4 regions of the Azospirillum lipoferum 4B genome follow, and region 4 is predicted to be linked to each of the others. Evidence: predicted binding sites of a transcription regulator. Region 4 holds the regulator's gene; each other region holds the start of a gene.
The links. Region 4 encodes LexA, which represses DNA repair genes until DNA is damaged. Its sites were predicted from a motif close to ATGTTCTANTTTGGTTC; they were not measured.

Region 1: a site for LexA is predicted at 1,442-1,458, ahead of AZOLI_RS11895 (ImuA family protein). Genes of this name have one in related genera too.
Region 2: a site for LexA is predicted at 2,703-2,719, ahead of AZOLI_RS11515 (Y-family DNA polymerase). Genes of this name have one in related genera too.
Region 3: a site for LexA is predicted at 2,663-2,679, ahead of recA (recombinase RecA). Genes of this name have one in related genera too.

Annotation. Positions count from the first base shown of each region.
Region 1 covers NC_016622.1:2,570,292-2,575,645, reverse strand. The annotation lists gene AZOLI_RS30360 (EF-hand domain-containing protein) at 1-567, opposite strand, end outside; gene AZOLI_RS11900 (SH3 domain-containing protein) at 919-1,359, shown strand; gene AZOLI_RS11895 (ImuA family protein) at 1,483-2,346, shown strand; gene AZOLI_RS11890 (hypothetical protein) at 2,367-2,549, opposite strand; gene AZOLI_RS11885 (DTW domain-containing protein) at 2,983-3,630, shown strand; gene AZOLI_RS11880 (tyrosine phosphatase family protein) at 3,965-4,546, shown strand; gene AZOLI_RS31110 (leucine-rich repeat domain-containing protein) at 4,706-5,354, shown strand, end outside.
Region 2 covers NC_016622.1:2,495,752-2,501,105, forward strand. The annotation lists gene AZOLI_RS11510 (acetyl-CoA carboxylase carboxyltransferase subunit alpha) at 1-860, shown strand, start outside; gene AZOLI_RS11515 (Y-family DNA polymerase) at 1,015-2,538, opposite strand; gene AZOLI_RS11520 (hypothetical protein) at 2,802-3,371, shown strand; gene AZOLI_RS11525 (HupE/UreJ family protein) at 3,480-3,974, shown strand; gene AZOLI_RS11530 (TAXI family TRAP transporter solute-binding subunit) at 4,070-5,314, shown strand.
Region 3 covers NC_016622.1:1,398,324-1,403,677, forward strand. The annotation lists gene AZOLI_RS06455 (glycosyltransferase family 2 protein) at 1-411, shown strand, start outside; gene AZOLI_RS06460 (hypothetical protein) at 518-1,093, shown strand; gene AZOLI_RS06465 (cupin domain-containing protein) at 1,127-1,429, opposite strand; gene recA (recombinase RecA) at 1,530-2,609, opposite strand; gene AZOLI_RS06475 (ATP-binding protein) at 2,750-5,284, opposite strand.
Region 4 covers NC_016622.1:1,029,491-1,034,844, forward strand. The annotation lists gene gltX (glutamate--tRNA ligase) at 1-660, opposite strand, end outside; gene AZOLI_RS04700 (ComEC/Rec2 family competence protein) at 817-2,970, shown strand; gene lexA (transcriptional repressor LexA) at 3,110-3,832, opposite strand; gene AZOLI_RS04710 (molybdopterin molybdotransferase MoeA) at 4,033-5,262, opposite strand; gene moaC (cyclic pyranopterin monophosphate synthase MoaC) at 5,267-5,354, opposite strand, start outside.

The DNA.
Region 1 (5,354 bases), 1.4 Mb from region 4:
TGTCGTGCTGGTGCCGCTGGCAGCGCTGCTGTCGTTCGCGGGCGGCGGCGGTGGCGGCGGACGGTTGGCCTCCGCCTCGTCCAGGGCGCTGGTCAGTTCGTCTTCCGAGATCGTGCCGTCCTCGTCGCTGTCGAGGCTGCTGAACAGCTGCGACGCGTCGGTGTCGGTCTGGCCGGCGGAGGTCAGGGCGGAGGAAAGCTCATCGGCGCTGACACCGCCGCTGCTGTCGCTGTCCAGGCTGGAATAGAGGTTCTGCGCGAACTGCTGCCGCATCGCGCCCGCCTGCTCCTGTGCCGCCAGCAGGGCGCTGCCGCTGCCATAGTCGAACTGGCTGGAGAAGGAGCTGAACTCCGTCGCGCTGAGCGATCCGTCGCTGTCGCTGTCCAGGCTCTTGACCAGGCTGTCGACCGCCGAGGACAGCTTGGAACTGTCGGACGCGGCGGAGGTCTCGCCGAGCGTGCTCAGCAGTTCGTCCGTCGTCAGCGACGAGTCGCTGTTGGCGTCGGCCTTCGAGAAGAATTTCTGCAGCGTCGCGGCGCTGCCGGAACTGCCGAGGGAGGAAATCATGGCCCGATGCCCCCTTGATTTGCCGGCGTAATCCGCCGTCGTGAAGGACTGCCGTATTTGGCGCGGACGTCCTCTGACACGGGCCGGCGGGCTCGTCTCGGGCGTCTCGACGATCAAGATACGCGGGCCGGCGGGGACTCCTGCGCAGGGGGGCTGCGGCGAAACAGGCGATTTCACTAAAATTTTCGATGCCGGCCCCGCTTCTTCGATCCGGCCGTCCCAAAAAGCGCATAGCGATCCCGGTTGCGCTGCGGTGGCGAAGAGGAGCCCGCCTCCTGTATGGTCGCGCCGAAGGCCGATGGCCTTCCTGCCTTCACTCTGCCCCGTTCAAGGTGAGCGATGATCCGGCGCGTGCGTACCCTTCCGCTGATGGTGGCCCTGGTCACGCTGACGGTTCCCGGCTGCATGCCGTACCAGCGCATCCCCAACCCGCCGACCGTGCGCACCGCACCGGACAGCGGGGCCGGGCTGGAGCCCATGTATGGGGAATGGCAGGTGGACAGACCGACACCGGTCTATGCAAAGCCCGCCGCCGGGTCGGGCGTCGTCGCCACGCTGGGCGCCGGGCAGGCGGTCAGCACGCTGGGCCGGGTGCGCAACAGCGATTGGGTCGCGGTGAAGGCCGGCGGCTCCACCGCCTATGTCCGGCTGCACCTGCTGAGCCTGAAGGGCAACACGCCACGCGGCAGCCGCGGCACCTCCACCACCCTGGAAAAGCCCGTCGACAATGCCGGCCCGACCATCAAGGCGGCACCGCGCGGCAAGATCGGCGCCACCCCCATCGCCAACTGAACCGGGCGATCCGAGGCCCGGCACATCCGGTCCCAGAACAAGACAGGAGTCGCAGACTCCCCCTCGACAAGGCTCCGTGATAGAACATATCAGGAACATATGCCTGTCGAGCGGAGCCGAGTCATGTCCACCCTGCCGTCCCCCTCCATGCCCGCGGAGTCTGCGCCGCGCGACCGTGCCGGCGTGCTGGCCGAGCTGCGCGCGCGCATCCGGCGGATCGAGGGGGCGGGCGGGGAGGGCGGGCGGACCCTGCCCTTCGGGGTGGAGGCCATCGACGCGCATCTGCCCGATGGCGGGCTGCCGCTGGGCTGCCTGCATGCGGTGACGGCGGAGGATCCGGGTGCGGGCACCGGCTTCGCCGCGACTCTGCTGGGCCGGCTGGCGACGCCGAAGGCTCCGGCATTGTGGATCCTGCGCGGGCGCGACCTTTATGCGCCGGGTCTGGCGGCCTATGGGCTGACGCCGGACCGGCTGGTGGCGGTGCGGGCGGTGCGGGCGGTCGATGCGCTGTGGGCGATGGAGGAGGCGCTGCGCTGCTCCGCCCTGTCGGCGGTGCTGGGCGAGTTGGAGGGGCTGGACCTCACCGCCAGCCGGCGGCTGCAGCTGGCCGCCGAGTCGTCGGGGGTGACCGGCTTCCTGCTGGATCTTGGCGCAGGCATGCCGGGCCGCAGGGGCGGAAGGCCGGAAGGGCTCAGCGCCGCGGTGACGCGCTGGCGGCTGGATGCGGCACCCAGCCGGGATGAGGAAGAGGATGCGGCTCCGCGCCCGGCCGGAGGCTTGCCGGGATTGGGAGCGCCGCGCTGGTCCGTCGCGCTGGAACGCTGCCGTGGCGGCCGTCCGGGCCGCTGGACCCTCATCCGCGAGGAGGAGGGCTGGCGCGATGCTGGAGAGCCCAGGGCCGGAAACCGGTGGCAGATGTCCGACACCCGACAGTCAAGCCGGGAAAGCGGCCTGTCGGATCACCGCCCGGCTGCCGCCGGCCGGTGAGTGCCGTCAGGAGGTGCCGCTCAGTAGTCGGTCGCCCAATCGGGCTCGCGGCGGGCGGCCTGTTCCGAGTCGTCCGGCTCGGTCATCCAGCGGGGATCGTCAGCGTCCAGCGGCGCGTAGAGCGGCAGCTGGCGGGCGAATTCCGCGCTTTCGGCATCGCGGCGCTGCTTCAGCAGGCGGTCGGCAAGGTGGGCGGGCAGCATGGCAGGTCTCCTTCTGAGCGCCGGATGGCACCGCGGATCAGCCTGACAAAGGCCGGTCCTGGCCCACCCGTCGTCCTGTTTGCCTGGATACTAACTACGCAAGTTCCAGGCCAGCTGTTAAGCGCGTCACACGAGGTCCATGACACACGAATAAGTCTCTACAAACGGTTTATACGAAGCCACTTTGAACCCAGATGAACCGGTATGACACGGGGGTGTTGGTGGGGGGATCTGTCGTACATGCCGTGGCGGCGGTCACCGTTCGGTCGGCAGCCGCCGCTCTGCGAGTGAGATGTGTTTCCTTCTTGGCCATTCCAACCCATATTCGCGGCCAATCCTCTTCAAGGAATGCGTACCTCCCATGCACAGCGCCCCCGTACCCGAATCCTGCCCCACCTGCCTAAAGCCTAATCACCTGTGCATTTGCGAGGCAGTGCAGCCGATCGACAACGGCGTGTTCCTGCTGATCCTGCAGCACCCGCAGGAAAAGCGCGAGAATCTCGGCACCGCCCAGATCGCCCATCTGCAGTTCGCCAATTCGATGGTGAAGGTCGGGCTGAGCTGGCCGGGGCTGAAGCGCATCCTGGGGCGCGAGGTCGATCCCAAGCGCTGGGGCGTGCTGTATCTCGGCCCGGTGCAGGAGGGCGGCGCTCCGCGGGCCGAGGTGGCGGTGGTCGACAAGAACGGCCAGCCGCTGCGCGACAGCGCCGAGATCCTGGAGGAGCTGGAGGGCGTCATCGTCCTGGACGGCACCTGGAGCCAGGCCAAGACCCTGTGGTGGCGCAATGCCTGGCTGCTGAAGTGCCGCCGCATCGTGCTGAACCCGCAGTTCCGCTCGCTCTACGGGCAGGCGCGCAAGGAGCCGCGGCGCGACAGCGTCTCCACCCTGGAGGCCGGCGCCTTCCTGCTGTCGCGGCTGGAGGGCGATCAGGCGATCCTCGACACCGCGCTGAAGCCCTTCTCCCTGCTGCTGAAGAAGCTGCGCCAGCCCCGCCCGCGCCCTGCCGCGCAGCCCCCGCGCGACGATGCCGGCGGAGCTGCGGATGGCGAGGACGGAGGGGAGGGCGGCGGGGAGGACTGATCTCCTTCGGCGCATCTCCTTCGCTCGGTCGTGCCGCTGCAACGAACCGGCGACTCGGCCGTTGACGATGGTTGCTGGGCCGGGACCGAGCCGGCCGGAACATCCATCGGACCGAAGGAAGGAGACGCGCCGTGCGAGGCATCCTGCTGTGGCTGGTCGGCATTCCGATCCCGATCATCATCCTGCTGTACCTGTTCAACGTGTTCTGATCGGGCTTATCCGGGCGAAGTGGCCCACATGCGAAGGGTTGCCGGGTTGACGGGGGCGCGGCGCGGGGTGCCAAATGCAGGCCCCGACCCCGCGCTTCCCCCCTTATCCGCAATCGAACGAGAGAATGATGGCCAGCGATTTCGTTCCCTTCGGCCTGACCGTCTGCGGTCTCAGCGAGCTTTGCAATTTCGGCGGCGGCAAGGTCAGCCATGTGCTGTCCATCCTCGACCCCGAGATGACGGAGCCGAGCGACTTCGGCGATTACGGCGAGCATGAGCGGCTGGAACTGCGCTTCCACGACATCATCGAGCCGGCCCGCGGCCAGATCGCGCCGGAACGCGCGGACGTGGAGCGCATCCTGGCCTTCGGCCGCGACCTGCTGGCCGAGCCGGTGGACTGCCGCCATCTGCTGGTCCACTGCCATGCCGGCGTGTCGCGCTCCACCGCCGCCCTGACCATGATCCTGGCCCAGGCCCAGCCCGACCGCCCGGCCGCCGACGCCGTCGCCGCCGTGGTCGCCATCCGCGCCCAGACCTGGCCCAACCTGCGCATGACCGAATTCGCCGACGACATCCTCGGCCGCCGGGGCGAACTGGTCGCCGCCGTGCGCCAGCGCCATGTCACGCTGGGCAAGCAGCGCCCCGAACTGGTCCAGTTCATGATCGACAACGGCCGCATCCGCGAGGTCGAGGATTTGATCGACTGACGGCTGCAACCGCCGCAGGGGCGGATCACCTCAAGACGATGATCCGCCCATGTGGGGTATGCGGGGATTGTGCTAAACTGACCGGATCGAACGGCGGCGGCGTCGAAGGTCCGGGCAGTGAAACTTATGGTAACTGAGAAGACTCCGAAGCAGGACGGCATGGCGATCGCACTGGAGCGCATCGCCGAGGAAGCGGAGCAGCGGACCGGACGGCTGAGCCTGCGGAACCTGGAACTGGAATGGCTGCCGGAGGAATTGTTCGCCCTAAAGCATCTCCAAGAATTGGATTTGGGGGCGGATTGGTGGAGTGATTTTGCTGGGAACAAAATTTGCGCCCAGCAACATAGATTTTCATCTTTTGGACTTCTCCGAACTTTAATAATTGATGCGTCGGACATCGCCGATTTAGTCCTGCTCGATGGTCTGAATGGTTTGCAGCAGTTGGACTGTTCCCTCACGTCGGTTAGCGACCTGTCCCCGCTCAACGGCCTGAACAGCTTGCAGCAGTTGAACTGTTCCGGCACGTCGGTGAGCGACCTGTCCCCGCTCAATGGTTTGAGGGGCTTGCAGCAGTTGGACTGTTCCCTCACGTCTGTGAGCGACCTGTCCCCGCTCAGCGGTCTGAGCGACTTGCAGCAGTTATCCTGTTCCAGCACGTCTGTGAGCGACCTGTCCCCGCTCAGCGGTCTGAGCGGCTTGCAGCAGTTGGACTGTTCCAGCACGTCTGTGAGCGACCTGTTCCCGCTCAGCGGTCTGAGCGGCTTGCAGCAGTTGTCCTGCTCCAGCACGTCTGTGAGCGACCTGTTCC
Region 2 (5,354 bases), 1.5 Mb from region 4:
CCGACGAGGTTGCAAAGCTGCAGGCCAAGGTCGACAAGCTCCTGCGGCAGACCTACGCCAAGCTCACGCCCGCGCAGAAGGTTCAGGTGGCCCGCCACCCCAATCGGCCGCACTGCCTGGACTATGTGCGTGGCCTGATCGAGGACTTCACGCCGCTGGCCGGCGACCGCCATTTCGCCGAGGACCGCGCGGTCATCGGCGGGCTGGGTCGCTTCCGCGGCCGCTCGGTGGTGGTGATCGGCCAGGAAAAGGGCAACGACACCGAATCGCGCGTCCGCCACAATTTCGGCATGGCGAAGCCCGAAGGCTACCGCAAGGCCCAGCGCCTGATGGATCTGGCCGACCGCTTCAAGCTGCCGGTCGTCTCGCTGGTCGACACCGCCGGCGCCTTCCCCGGCGTCCAGGCGGAGGAGCGCGGCCAGGCCGAGGCCATCGCCAAGAGCATCGAGCGCTGCCTGCGGCTGAACGTGCCGATGATCGCCTCGGTCATCGGCGAAGGCGGGTCGGGCGGCGCCATCGCCATCGCCACCGCCGACCGCGTGCTGATGCTGGAACACGCCATCTATTCGGTGATCTCGCCGGAAGGCTGCGCGTCGATCCTGTGGCGCAGCTCCGACATGGCGGGCGAGGCGGCCATCGCGCTGCGCCTGATCAGCCAGGACCTGAAGGAACTGGGCGTCATCGACCGCGTGGTGAGCGAGCCCATCGGCGGCGCCCACCGCGACCCGGCCGAGATCATCAAGAAGCTCGGCGACTGCATCGAGGAATCGCTGGGCGAACTGGACGGCCTCGACGGCGTCACGCTGCGCGCCAAGCGTCGCGAGAAGTTCCTGGAGATGGGGCAGAAGGGGCTGGGGTAAGTTCCCTGGCCCATGTGCCCCCTCATGCCTGATGCCCCCTCCCCATCCCTCCCCCGCCCTCGGCGGTGGAGGGGGCAGGAGCTTTGCAAAAGTACAGCGGCAGTCCCCTCTCCCACCGCAGGTGGGGGAGGGTTAGGGAGGGGTCACAAGCACCTCACCCCAAGAACCCGTGCAGGAACCAGCGCGGCCATTCCCCCGGCCGGTACAATCCGGCGCGGAACAGCCAGAAGCGGCGGCCGGCGCCATCCTCCACGCGGTAGTAATCGCGCACGGCCAGCCCCAGCGATCCCTCCGGACGCCACCATTCGCATTCGATCCGTTCCGGCCCCTCAGCCCGGTTCACGCGGTGGCGCAGGCCGCGCCAGACGAACTGCAGCGGCGGGTCGTCGGGCAGCGGGGCGGTGGCCTCGATCGGTTCGGGCGGGGTCAGCAGGCGCAAGGGCCGCGGCCGGCCGGCCGGCCAGGGCTTCGGCACCGGCAAGGTGTCCACCGGCGGCAGAGGCGCCACGCAGCGTTCCGGCAACCAGCTTTCCCGCGGCACCAGCCGCAGCACCGCCCGCTCCCCCAGCCGTAGAGCCAGCCGGTCGACCAGTTCGGCCAGTCCGCCGTCAATCCCCTCGCCGTCGATGCCGGTCTGGACAGCGATGAGCGGCCCCGTCTCCGTCGCCGACAGCACCAGCGTCTCCAGCCCCGGACCGGGGTCGATCCGCTCCAGCAGCGGGGCGGCCAGCCGGGCCAGGGCCGCCGGGTCGCGGGTCGGGCGGCTGGTGCCGAGCGTCAGGCTCTGCGGTTCGTCGTCCACCCGCTGGTCGGTGCGGTGGGCGTCCAGCCGCAGCCGGCGCGCCCCCTGCCCCGCCGCCTCCAGCCCCTTGCACAGCCGGCCCAGCAGATGGCGGAGCGCCCCGGCAATCGATTCGGGCGTGGCGATCGGCTCGGCGAAGGTCAGGCGCTCGCGATGCTCCGGCACCGGCCGGCGCGGGGAGATCGGCTCGTCCAGCCGGCCGAAGGCCTGATCGTAGCGTTGCAGCAACCTGGCCCCGAACCGCGCCGCCAGCCCGGCCCGCGGCATGGCGTGCAGGTCGCCGATCCGGCGCAATCCCAGCGCATGCAGCCCCTCCACCGTCTCCGCGGGCAGCCGCAGGGCGGCCAGCGGCAGACCGTCCAGCCGCTCCTGCCGCCGGTCCTCCGGGCTGCCGAACCGCACCAGCCCCCAGGCGGCGGCCGGGGTGCCGGCGATGGCGGCACGGGCACTGAAGCCGGCGGCGCGCAGCCGTCCGGTCAGGTCGGCGGCCAGCGCCGGCTCGCCCCCAAACAGGTGGGCGCAGCCGGTGATGTCGATCACCACCCCGTCCGGCTCGTCCGCCGCGGTCCAGGGGCTGTAGCGCCGCGCCCAATCGGCGATGCGGCCGAGCAGGATCGCATCGGTCTCGGGCGTCGCCTCCGCCACCTCCAGCGCCGGCTCCAATGCGCGGGCGTCGCTGAGGGTATGACCGGGAGAGATGCCGACCGATGCCGCCACCCGGTTGACCGCGACCACCATCCGCCGCTGGCGCTCCGTCCGCAGCAGGGCGAAGGGGCGCGCCCGCGACCCGGGCGGCATGGTCCGCTCCCGCGCATCGGTGGGCAGGCGCGGCAGCCACAGGGCGAGGATGCGGCGCCTTCCTCCCCAATGACCCAATCCCCTCTCCCCCCCGGGGAGAGGGTTAGGGTGAGGGGGACGCGCTGCGGGACCTTTGCCAGCATCCTGCAGCGGCTCCCCCTCACCCCGACCCTCTCCCCAGGGGGGAGAGGGAGACAGGTCCGGGTGTGGGAGGAAGCGCGTCATACGGGAACCAACAATCGGAACAAAGAAAGAACACTCTAGCGCCAGCTTGGCTGCGAGGGGAGTCCCTCCTTTAGGGTCATCTTGCCGAACCGTTCGGCAGTGCCGACATTCCGTTCATGACCCCACATCTCCCGACCCTCGCCCGCCGACTGGCTCCACTGGCTTTTCTGCTGGCCGCAGGCGCCTGCGCACCGTCGGATTTGCGCGACGACACCCCCGGCCGCGCCCAGGCCTTCCCGCCGGTCTACAACCAGACATTCGTCCCGGGAGGCGGGGAACGGCGGACCTGGAGCCAGATCCAGGCGGAGCAGTCGCGCGCCGGCCAGCGCACCGACCAGCGCACCGACTCAGGCTCCGGCACCGCCGCCCGGCCGCCGCAGGCCGAGGACCCGCAAACACGCCGCGACTCGGGAGACACCGACCGGCCGCCACCCAAACGCCCCCGCGGCAGTTCGTCGCCCCCGCCCGACCCGGCGGCCCTGCCGCAGCCGCCGCGCCCGATCCCGGTGCCGCCCCCGCCCTCGTCGCAGAGCGCCACCGACGCCTTCAAGCGCGACCTGATCCGGCCGGAGGTGGACCGCATGCGCACCGACGACGCCATGGGGCGGCTCGACCCGCTGGGCCAGCGCGACCTGATGCGGCGCGAGAACGACCTGCGCCAATGGGGCGACCCGCTGGCGCGCTGATCTCCTGGCAGCACCCGTCCGGCAAGCTCCGCCTCGGCGGCTTGACCCCACACCCGCTCTGCCGCCATACCGGCCCCGTGATTCGGAACGGACGGAGGATGCGGGCGCATGACGACGGTGACGGGGGCCTTCGGCAACGGACTGACCACGCCGGTGTGGGTGCTGCAGCATCTGCTGGGCATCCTCGGCATCGGCCTATGGGCGGGACAGGCCGGCGGCACCGCGGTCTGGCAGGTGCCGGCCGCCGCCGTGACCGCGGCGCTGGCGGCGGGCTTCGCCGCGCAGATGGGGCTGCGGCTGCCCTATGCCGGGTCGGGGCTGGCGGCTTCGCTGATCGTGATCGGAGCGCTGGTGGCGCTGGGGGTGCGGGCGCCGGCCGTGCTGGCGGTTCTGGTCGCCGCGGTCGCCGCGGTGTTCCACGGCCACGCCCACCAGGGGCCGCCGCTCTACTGGGCCGGCTTCGCCGCCGGGCTGATGCTGGTGGCCTGCGGCGGGCTCGGCCTGTCGATCGCGGTGACGCAGGCCGAGTCGGAGCGGGCGGTGCGCGTGTGTGGCGGTGCGGTAGCAGTAGCGGGCGTTCTCGACCTCGTCGGCGTGATTTGACCGGTTGCGCCTTGAAATGAGGGGGTTGCGCGGAAATCTTTGAAGGCACCCCCTTACCAGCCCGGATCACCGGGCCAGACGAACGGAACGCCCCGGTGCCCCGCGCAGCCGCCAAAGCCTGCCTTACCCCGCCGGGGCTCCCATCGCCGGGGCTTCGGACGCATTCCGATGCCGCCCAATCGGCCTGCCGACTGACCCGCCGGCACCTGCTGGGCCGCCTGCTGGGCGGGCTGGCGCTGCCGCCGCTGCTGGCCTCCGCCGGCGGTCTGGCGTTGGGAGGCGGACAGCCGGCGGCGGCGCAGGACCTGCGCTATTTCCGCATCGGCACCGGCACCACCGCCGGCACCTATTTCCCGATCGGCGGGCTGATCGCCAACGCCATCTCCAACCCGCCGGGGTCCCGGCCCTGCGCCAAGGGCGGAAGCTGCGGCATCCCCGGTCTGATCGTGGTGGCACAGGCCAGCAACGGTTCGGTCGACAATGTCGAGATGCTGCGCGCCGGCACGGTGGAGGCCGGCTTCGCCCAGGCCGACGTCGCCTTCTGGGCCTACAGCGGCACCGGCAGCTTCACCGGCAAGCGCCCCTTCGCGGAGCTGCGCTCGCTCGGCATGCTCTATGCGGAAGCGATCCAGATCGTCGTCCGCTCCGACGGCTTCATCGACCGCATGGCCGACCTGAAGGGCCGCAGCATCTCATTGGGCGAGGAAGGGTCGGGCACGCTGGTGGAGGCGCGACTGATCCTGGATGCCTACGGCCTGTCGGAAACGACGATCACCCCCCACTACCTCAAGCCCGGCATGGCGGCCGACCGGCTGGCGAAGGGGGAACTGGACGGCTTCTTCATGGTCGGCGGCTATCCGGTGTCGGCGGTCGCGGACGTGGCGGCGCGCGTGCCGATCCGGCTGGTGCCGCTGGATGGCGAGCCGGCCGCCCGGCTGCTGCGGACCCAGCGCTTCTATATCGAAGACGAAATCCCCGCCAACGCCTATCCCGGCAGCGCCCCCACCCCGACGCTGAGCCTGGGGGCGGAGCTGCTGACCCGCGCCGACCGCGACCCGGACCTGATCCATGGCATCGTCCGCGCGCTGTGGCACGAGAACACCCGCCGCGTTCTTGCCGACGGGCATCCGCAGGGCCGCAATTTCGACCCCGCCCGCGCGGTCGCCAACGTCTCGGTCCCCCTGCATCCGGGGGCGGAGCGCTATTACCGGGAGGTCGGCCTGCTGGGCAATGCCGCCAACGAGGAGAACCGCGCCCCCGCACCCCCGCCCGAGACCGGCGCCGGTACCGGCGACAAAGCCGCCAGAGACAAGCCGGCCGGGGAGAAGACGGCACGCTGAGGCGTCCGCTCCCGGGACGAGACGAAAGGAGCGTTCCCGG
Region 3 (5,354 bases), 370 kb from region 4:
GAGGCGCGGGTGAGGTGCGGCTTCTGGGACAAGGTCGGCGCAGCGGTGGCCGGAATGGCGCTGACCCACACGGTCGGCCGCGCCATGTGGCTGGGCATCTTCACCTCCGGCCGTCCCTTCGTCCGCACGCCGAAATGCGAGAACCAGCCGGCGCTGATGCAGGCCTTCCTGATGGCGCGCGAGGAGCTGGCGCTGCTGGTGTCGCTGTGGGGCGCGGCGCTGGCCATCGTGATGGTCTTCGGCCACGAGAACCGCGACGCCTTCATGTGGTCGGGCCTGCTGGTGGTGCAGTCGCTGCCCTATCTGGCTGCCTTCATCACCGCGCTGATCAACGTCTTCCCCACCATCGGCTTCGGAAAGAGCAAGCCGGGGGCGGCGGACGACGCGGTCGGCGCCGGAGCCGGCGACTGAACGGCCTCCTTTAGGCGATGGATATAGGCCGGCGCTTTCGCGTTGACGAAAGCGCCGGCTCTGCCAGACTTGACCACTGGGGGATACGTGTCCCGGGAGGCGGTTCATGTCCGGCACTCTCACATCCGGCCGCGGCATCGGTCCGCCGGAATTCAGCGTCCGCACCACTGCGGGTGTCGAGCGCAGCGGCAGCGCCACCGACCGCAACAGCCGCCGCAATCCCCGCCAGGAACGGCACGACCGCGAGCAGGAACGGCGCGATCATAACCCACCCAATCCGCAGCGGCGGCGCCTGTACGATCTTCTGTTCGACGAGGTCGACCAGTTCGACGGGCTGGATGAGCGCCAGCGGACCCGTCTCAAGGAAAATCTCCGCGGTCATCTGGCCCGGCGTGCCCCAGCGCCCACGACTGCGCCGCCTCCGCTCCATCATGACGAGGAGGCGATTGCCGAGGCGCTGCTGAAGGACCCGGCCGCGCCGCTACCGGTCGATCCGGAACATATCGTTCAGGCAGCAACGGCCGCGGCACCCGATCAGGACGCCGAGACCGCCCGGATGGCTGAACAATTGCGCGATTGCCTTGCCCGCAACACCGACCGCGCCCGCAAGGTCGCGGTCTACCTGCATCTGCTGCTGACGCTTGAGGGTGCCTTCAGGCCACACATGACGATGGACGTGTAGCCGAACCGGCCATCGCCCAAGCCGATCCCCTGGCTACTCCGCATCCACGAGAAAAAGGACGCCGTGGCTTCCTTCCAGGACGCGATGGCTCTTTCCGGCGGGCACGACGAAAAAGTCGCCTGCGCCCATTTCGATCAGTTCGCCTTCGACATCGAGCGTCATCGCCCCTTCGAGGACGAATAGCGCCTCGTCGAAGTCGGAATGGCTTTCAAAGGGAATGCCGGATTCGTCCATGCGGATGATCTTCAGATTGGCCCCGGCAATCTTCGCAACGATCCGCGACTTCCAGGATTGAGGGAGTTCTGCAGCCTCCTGAATGAGATCGACCATGCTCATCTCCCTTCTTTGTCCTTGATCTATGTATTTACAATCTCGGCGACTCAAAAAAAAGCCCGCTGCCCCGTCAGGCAGCGGGCTTCCTGCTCGCTTGGGAACCTCACTCCGGTGTGGAGGCTTCGCCGTCGGCTTCCGGGGTGCCCATCATGGCGTCGGCGACCAGACCGGCGTTGCCGCGGATCTTGGCCTCGATCGCATCGGCCATCTCGGGGTTGTTGCGCAGGTAGGTCTTGGCATTCTCGCGGCCCTGGCCGATGCGGGTGCCGTCATAGCTGAACCACGCACCCGACTTATCGACCACACCGGCCTGGATGCCGAGGTCGAGCAACTCGCCGACCTTCGACACACCCTCGCCATACATGATGTCGAACTCGACCACGCGGAACGGCGGGGCCATCTTGTTCTTCACCACCTTGACGCGGGTCTGGTTGCCGACGACGGTGTCGCGGTCCTTGATCGAGCCGATGCGGCGGATGTCGAGACGAACGGAGGCGTAGAACTTCAGCGCGTTGCCGCCGGTCGTCGTCTCCGGGTTGCCGAACATCACGCCGATCTTCAGGCGGATCTGATTGATGAAGATCACCAGGCAATTCGACTTGGAGATCGAGCCGGTCAGCTTGCGCAGCGCCTGGCTCATCAGGCGGGCATGCAGGCCGACATGGCTGTCACCCATCTCGCCTTCCAGTTCGGCGCGCGGAACCAGCGCGGCAACCGAGTCGACGACCAGCACGTCGATGGCGCCGGAGCGCACCAGTGTATCGGCGATCTCCAGCGCCTGCTCGCCGGCATCCGGCTGGGAGATCAGCAACTCGTCGATGTTGACGCCCAGCTTGCGGGCATAGGACGGGTCGAGCGCGTGTTCGGCGTCCACGAAGGCGCAGGTGCCGCCGGCCTTCTGGGCCTGGGCGATGGCGTGCAGCGCCAGCGTGGTCTTGCCCGAGCTTTCCGGCCCGTAGATTTCGACGATGCGGCCCTTCGGCAGGCCACCGATGCCCAGCGCGATATCGAGACCCAGGGAGCCGGTGGAAATGACCTCCGTCTCGACCAGGTTCTCACGGGCGCCGAGCTTCATGATCGAGCCCTTGCCGAACGCGCGTTCGATCTGGCTCAGGGCGGCATCGAGCGCCTTCTGCTTGTCCATGGAATCCTTCTCGACCAAACGAAGCTGTGCGGACGACATGCCCGGTACCCCTCTCTTAGAACACACGGTCGGCGCTCTTGCAACGAAGCTGAATGTACTCTCTTCGTTCTCATTTGCAAGGACTGATGTTGCCGGTGCGTTCCTATCTTATGAGGTGTACGGAATGGTGTTCTGTCCCCTCACCGCGCATCGCGGATGACCTCCTTCACCTTGGAGGCCAGCTGCTTCAGCGAGAAGGGCTTGGGCAGGAAATGGGCCACCTCGACGCCGTCGATTTCGCCCAGGCGGTCTTCGGCATAGCCGGAGATGAATATCACCCGCATCTCCGGGCGCAGCTTGCGGACATGGCGGGCGAGCGTCGGGCCGTCCATCTGCGGCATCACCACGTCGGTGATCAGCAGGTCGATGGAGGCGCCATTGGTCTCGATCTGCTGCAGCGCCGCCTCGCCGTTCTTGGCCTCCAGCACCTGATAGCCCTTGTTGCGCAGTGCGCGGGCGGAGAAGACGCGCACCGCGTCCTCATCCTCCACCAGCAGGATGGTGCCGGTGCCGGTCAGGTCGCTGCCGCGCCGCTCCCGCGGCTCGGCGGTGTCGACCGGGCGCAGGTCGCCCTGGTGGTGCGGCAGCAGGATGGTGAAGGTCGTCCCCTCCCCCACCGCCGAATCGACCAGCACGAAACCGCCGGTCTGCCGCACGATGCCGTAGACGGTCGACAGGCCGAGCCCCGTCCCCGACCCGACCTCCTTGGTCGTGTAGAAGGGCTCGAAGATGCGCTGCAGATTCTCCCGCGCAATGCCGCAGCCGGTGTCGATCACGTCGATGGAGACGTAACTGCCGGGCGGCACCGTCTCATGCTCCCGCCGCTCGGGCTGGGTGACGACATAGTTGGTGGTGTTGACGGTCAGCTTGCCGCCGCCGGCCATGGCGTCGCGGGCATTGACCACCAGATTGATGATGACCTGCTCCAGCTGGTTCTGGTCGACCTTGACCAGCCCCAGGTCGCGGCCATGGATCATCTTCAGCTCGATGTTCTCGCCGATCAGCCGGCGCAGCAGATTTGCCAACTCCGCCAGCACGTCGGTCACGTTGATGACGCGCGGCTGCAGGGTCTGCTGGCGCGAGAAGGCCAGCAGCTGCCGCACCAGATTGGCGGCGCGGTTGGCGTTCTGCTTGATCTGCATGATGTCGCTGAAGGACTGGTCGCCCGGCTTGTGCCGCAGCAGCAGCAGGTCGCAGAAGCCGATCATCGCCGTCAGCAGATTGTTGAAGTCGTGGGCGACGCCGCCGGCCAGCTGCCCCACCGCCTGCATCTTCTGCGACTGGGCGAACTGGGCTTCCAGGCTCTTGCGCTCGGTCATGTCGATGAAATGCAGGATCAGTCCGACGCCTATCGCAGTCCTCTCGGCCTCGCCGCGCCCGTCCGTGCGCACCGGATTGGCGAGGCGCCGGGCATAGAGCTGGGCCGTCAGCTCCCGGCCGCCGGACAGCCGGACCTCCAGCGGATGGGCCGGATCGGCGCCGCCCTGGACCGACTTCAAGCGTGCGCTCACCGCCTCGCGCTCCGCCGGGACGATCAGGTCGGCCATCGGGCGGTTGATGACGCTGCCGGCCTCGCTGCCGATCAGCGACAGGAAGGCCTCGTTGCATTCCGTCAGCTGGCCGGTCTCGTCGACCAGCGCGATGCCGATCGGCGCGTCCTCGAAGAAGCGCTGGAACCGCTGTTCGGACTGGCGCAGAGCCTCCTGCCATTCCCGTTCGGGCGACAGGTCGCGCACCACCGACCGGGTGTGGATCGTCCCATCGTCGGCACGCACCACGCTCTGCGCCACCGCCACCTGGAACCGGCGGCCGCGCAGCCCCACCATGGTCAGTTCGCCGCGCTGCTCGCCGCCGCCATGGTCGAACAGGTCGTAGGGCGCGGCGGACCGCGGCGGCGCGGCCAGGATGTTGTGAAGGCGCGCCTCCCCATCGGTCAGGTCACCGGGAAAGGCCTCCAGCCATTGGGCCAGGGTGGCGTTGACGAACAGGAACTGGCCGTTCTGGTCGACGGAGAAGAAACCGACCGGCGCATGTTCCATGAAATCGGCGAGCTTGGCCTGCTCGCGCAGCATCACATGCTCCAACTCGCGCCGCGCGGTGATGTCCTCGACCCGCCAATGGACGGAGCCGGCGAAACCGGGCACCGGCTGGCCCTGCACCTTGCGCCATTCCGGCGGATGATTGTCCAATGCCGGGATCGCCAGTTCGGCGGATGCCGCGGCTCCCGCCCGCACCCGTTCGCGCAGGCGGCGGAACTCGCGCGCGCTGTCGGGATCGTCGGAGAACTGGCGTGCCAGCGCATCCAGCGGCCGTTCGCCGCGGCGCCAGCCGGAAAGCTCGCGGAAAGCGGCATTGACGAAGACCACCTCGTCGGCGCCGTCGCAGACCAGCTGGCCCGCCGGCATGCCTTCCAGCGCCCCGCCCAGCAGCGCGCCGATTCGCGCCGACCGCCGGACGACGGCGATGCTGCGGCCGATCAGCAGGGCGACGCCCGCCGCCGCCAGCACCGCGCCCGCCCACCCGATCTCTTCCCGGTCCAGCAGCAGGCCGGCGGCCAGAACCAGCAGCCCGGCCGGCGCCATACAGTATTGGACCAGCATCAGAACCCCGCCGGACGGTGCCGCGCGGTTGGCCGTGTTGCGTGCGGTGTCGGAAAGGGAAGTCGAATCGTCCACCAGATCTCCAGGCACCAGAACCCCAAGCCCCCACTGTCAAGGCGCACGAAGGTCAATCGTCCCACCCGGT
Region 4 (5,354 bases):
CCAGCCCATAGCGTGGAAGATCTGGATCTGGCGGAAGGTGTTGGTCAGATGGTCGTCGCCGCGGATGACGTGGGTGACGTTCATGTCGTGGTCGTCCACCACCACCGCCAGCAGATAAGTCGGCGTGCCATCGGCGCGCAGCAGGATCAGGTCGTCCAATTGGGCGTTCTGGACCGTGACCTCGCCCTGGACGAGGTCGTTCAGGACCGTCTGGCCTTCCTGCGGCGCCTTCAGGCGGATCACCGGGGCGACGCCGGGAGGCGCGTCGGATTCGGGGCGGTCGCGCCAGCGGCCGTCATAGCGCATCGGCTGCCCGGCGGCCTTCTGGGCGGCGCGCATCTCCTCCAGCTCTTCCGGGCTGCAATAGCAGCGATAGGCCTTGCCAGCGGCCAGCATCTGGTGCGCCACCTCGGCATGGCGGTCCTTGCGTTCGAACTGGCTGACCGCGTCGCCGTCCCAATCCAGGCCCAGCCACTGCAGCCCGTCCAGGATGGCGTCGACCGCCGCCTGGGTCGAGCGTTGCCGGTCGGTGTCTTCGATCCGCAGCAGGAACTTGCCGCCGGTGTTGCGGGCGTACAGCCAGTTGAACAGGGCGGTGCGGCCACCGCCGATGTGCAGAAAGCCGGTCGGCGACGGAGCGAAGCGGGTGACGACGGTCATCGGTCTCTCAATTTCCGGTTCGGCGCTGGTATGATGCGCCGGTGGTTCGACACCGTGGTTTAACACAGCCACCGGGCTGGGAGGCAATGCGATGCGCGCATGGACGGTCGTAAAGGCGGGCGCGGGCGGCATCGCCGTGTTGGGAGGCCGTCGCCTGTGACCGTCGCCGGCTGGCCGGAGGAGGAGACGGACGGTCCCGCTGCATCCGCTGGGCGGTGGCGGCGCCAGTGGATTCGCATCGGCAGGCGACTCGCGGCTTTGGCGGAGGCGGAGGGCGACCGGTGGGTCCTGTGGCTTCCCGTCGCCTTCGGGGCCGGAGTGTCGCTGTATTTCGGCCTGATGCGGGAGCCTGACCGGTGGATCGGTCCGGCGGCCTGTGGGGGCTGCGTCGTGCTGCTTCTGGTCCTGCGGCGTTGGTTCGCTCTGTTCGGCGCGGTGATGGCGCTGTCGATGGTGGCGGCGGGGTTCCTGGTGGCACAGGGGCATAGCGCAGGGGTGGCTGCGCCGGTGCTGACCCGTGTCATCACAGGGGCGACGGTCACCGGCCGGGTCATGGCGGTGGAGCGCCGGCCGGGTGCCGTCCGCGTCACTCTGCGGAACCCCACGGTCAGCCGGCTGCCGCCTGAACGGACACCGGCCGCGCTGCGCATCCGCCTGTCGGATCGCCATGCCGTGCCCGAACCCGGATCGGTGATAAGCCTGCGCGCCACGCTGCTGCCGCCCCAGGCCCCGGCCGAGCCGGGAGCCTTCGATTTCCAGCGGCGGGCCTGGTTCATGGGGCTTGGCGGCACCGGCTTCGCCACCGGTGCGGCGGAACTGGTCGAGGCGCCGCCGGTCACGGGCTGGCGCGTGGTGACGGTCGCCTTCGAGCAGGCGCGCGGCGCCATCGCCGAGCGGGTGGCCGCGACCATCGGCGACCCGGTGGAGGCCAGCGTCACCACCGCGCTGCTGAACGGGGAGCAGTTCGGCATCCCGGACGGGACACTGGAGGATTTCCGCAACAGCGGGCTGGCGCATCTTCTTTCGATCTCCGGCCTGCATGTGGGCATCGCCGCCGGCATCCTGTTCTATGTCGTCCGGGCTCTGCTGGCGCTGGTGCCCTATGTGGCGCTACGCTGGCCGATCAAGAAGATCGCGGCGCTGTTCGGCATCCTGTCGGCGCTCGCCTACACGCTTCTGGTCGGTGCGCCGCTGCCGACCGTGCGGTCGGTGCTGATGACCGGCATGGTGATGGGAGCGATCATGCTGGACCGCCACCCGCTCAGCATGCGGCTGGTCGCCTTCGCCGGGCTGGTCACCATCGCCATGGACCCGGAGGGGATGCTCGGCCCCAGTTTCCAGATGTCCTTCGCGGCGGTGGTGGCGCTGATCGCCGCCTTCGAGCGCGGCAGTCCGCGGCTGGCGGAATGGCGCAGCGGGGCGGGGTGGTTTCTGCGCGGCCTGCTCTATGTCGGCGGCATTCTGCTGACCAGCGTGGTGGCGACGCTGGCAACGCTGCCCTTCGCGCTCTTCCATTTTCAGCAGATCGCCTTCTATGGCGTGCTGTCCAACCTGATCGCCATTCCCATCACCTCCTTCTGGGTCATGCCGTGGAGCCTGATCGCCTATGCCCTGATGCCCTTCGGGCTGGAGGCGCCGGCGTTGATCGCGATGAATTGGGGCGACCGGGCGGTGATCTGGACCGCGGAGTTCTTCGGCCGCCTGCCCTGGGCGTCGCTGACCGTGCCGGCGATGCCGGTGGAGGGCTTCGCGGTGCTGGTGCTGGGCGGCATCTGGCTGTGCATCTGGACCCGGCGGTGGCGCTGGCTCGGGCTGCTGCCGGTCCTGGCCGGGCTGGCCTCACCGGCGCTGGTGACGCGACCGGACGTGCTGGTGGCGGGAGACGGGAGCGTGATGGCGGTGCGGACGCCGGACGGTCGCCTCAGCGCATCGGGAAAGACGGGCGGGCGGGTGACGGAGACCTGGCGGGAACGCGACGGTGAGCGGTCGGGCGCCGATCCCTGGCCAGCGGCCGGCGGATGGAGCGAGGGTGAGCGGTCGCTGAGTTGCGATGCGTTGGGGTGTTTGTACCGGGTGCGCGGAAGGGTGGTGGCCTTGCCGCGGCTGCCGGATGCGCTGGACGAGGATTGCGGAGCGGCCGATGCGGTGGTGACGGCGGCGGTGGCGCGGGGATGCCGGGCCGGGGTGGTGGTCGACCGCTGGGCGCTGCGGCACGAAGGGTCGCATGCGCTGAGGGTGACGGCGGAGGGAATAGAGGTGGAGACGGTGCGGGGGATCAGAGGGGATCGGCCTTGGACCGGGGGGAGGTGAGGGGCGACCGAGGTTATGCCCCCTCCCTAACCCTCCCCCGCTCTCAGCGGACCTATGGTCCGCCTGCCGCGTCAGCACAAAGCGAAGCTTTGTGCGAGAGCTGGGCGGGGGAGGGGATCGGTGTTTGGCGGGCAAAACCTCAGTATTTGCGGACCAGACCGACCAGCTTGCCCTGCACGCGGACGCGGTCGGCGCCGAAGATGCGGGTTTCGTAGGCGGCGTTGGCGGGTTCCAGGGCGATGGTGTTGCCCTTGCGGCGCAGGCGCTTCAGCGTCACTTCGCCCTCGTCGACCAGCGCCACGACGATGGTGCCGTTCTCCGCCGCGTCGCAGCGCTGGATGATGATGGTGTCATGGTCGAGGATGCCGGCCTCCACCATCGAATCGCCGGAGACTTCCAGCGCGTAGTGGTCGCCACCGCCCAGCATCGAGGCCGGAACGTCGACGAAGGCGCTGTTGTCGCGCAGGGCCTCGATCGGCGTGCCGGCGGCGATGCGCCCATAGAGCGGCAACTGCACCGTCTCGTTCGCGGCGGCCGGGGTGGGCGTGGGCGGGGCCACGTCGCGGCCGGCGAAGGCGAAATCGCCCTTGATGACGTTGGGCTGGAATTTCGGCTTGGGCGCGGTGCGGGAGCGGGCGGCGTCCAGGCCTTCGGGCAGGCGCAGAACCTCCAGCGCGCGGGCGCGGTGGGGCAGGCGGCGGATGAAGCCGCGTTCCTCAAGGCCGGTGATGAGGCGATGGATGCCCGACTTGGACTTCAGCCCCAGGGCGTCCTTCATCTCGTCGAACGACGGCGAGACACCGCCCTGGCCAAGCCGTTCGTGGATGAACAGCAGCAATTCGTGCTGCTTGCGCGTGAGCATGGATGCCTCCCGGCCGTCGCCAGACTGAAGATGGAACAAAAACCAAACGTTGCCTCCATGTTCTAGTTTGGTTCCTGCCGCGCGTCAAGTCCCCCATCGGCTTCTTTCAGAACTTGAACGGAACATCTGAAACAGCGTGAAACGGTTTTCGGGATGCCGTTCAACTGTTCCATCCGCCGTCCGGGGGCCGTCTCCCAAGGCTAAATGCTGAGCGCTCCATCGGTCAGGGGAAGCACGGCCACCATCGCGCCGGCCGGCTCCGGGTCGGCGTTGGGCGGGCGCGGGATCAGGCAGTCGGCCTGGGCGTAAAGCGAGGTGATGGCGCTGTCCTGCCGGGCAAAGGGGGTGACGGTCAGGACGCCGTCGGGGCCGGCAGCCAGCGTGGCGCGCAGATACTCCTCGCGCCGGTCGTTCGCCTTCAGCGCGGTGGTCAGGCGGGCGCGCAGCGGTGGCCGGTCGTCCTCTGGAGGCAATCCCTGCAGCAGGCGCAGGACCGGGCGCAGGAACAGGACGGCGGTGACGCCGGTGGACACCGGGTTGCCGGGCAGGCCCAGCAGCGACACCCCGCCGGCCCGGCCGAACATCAGCGCCTTGCCCGGCCGCATCGCCACCGTCTGCACCTCCAGAGCCACCCCTCGGTCGGCCAGCACGTCGCGCACGAGGTCGTAGTCGCCATGGGCGGCGCCGCCGGTGGTGACCAGCAGGTCGCAGCCGACGGCACCCTTCGCCATGGCGGCGACGCTGTCGGGCGTGTCCTTGGCGACACCCAGATTGTGGGCGAGCCCGCCCTGGGCGGTCACCAGCGCACACAGGCCGAGCGCGTTGGTGCTGACGATCTGGCTCGGCCCCAGCGGATCGCCGGGCAGGGCGATCTCGTCGCCGGTGGCGAGGATGGCGATGCGCGGCCGGCGGTGGACCGACAGCCAGGGCACGTTGCCACCGGCGGCCAGCGCGATGTCGCGCGCGGTCAGCCGGCGGCCCTTCGGCAGAAGCTCCTGCCCTTGGGCGAAGTCGAAGCCGGCCTGACGGACGAAGCGCCCGGCGGCCACGGCCCGGCCGATCCGCACCGTCGTATCGTCGGCGCTGCAATCCTCCTGCATCACCACGGCGTCGGCGCCGTCGGGCAGCGGCGCGCCGGTGAAGATGCGCACCGCTTCGCCGGGACCGACGCTGCCGCCGAAGGCATGGCCGGCGGAGGATTCGCCGATGCGGCGCAACGCGACAGGAGACTCGGCGGTGGCGGCGGCGATGTCGGCGGAGCGCACCGCCCAGCCATCCATGGCGGCGGCGTGGAAGGGCGGCTGGGTCAGCCGGGCGACCACCGGTTCGGCCAGCACGCGGCCGAGCGCGTCGGGCAGGGCGACCGTCTCCGCCGGCAGAGGGGCGAAGGCCGACAGGATGCGGGCGCGCGCCTCTGCGACGGAGATCATGGCGTCAGGCTCCGGCTGTGGGAGCGGTGGCGGCAGCACCCCATTCGCCGCTCTTGCCGCCGGCCTTGTGCAGCAGGCGGACGTCCGCGATG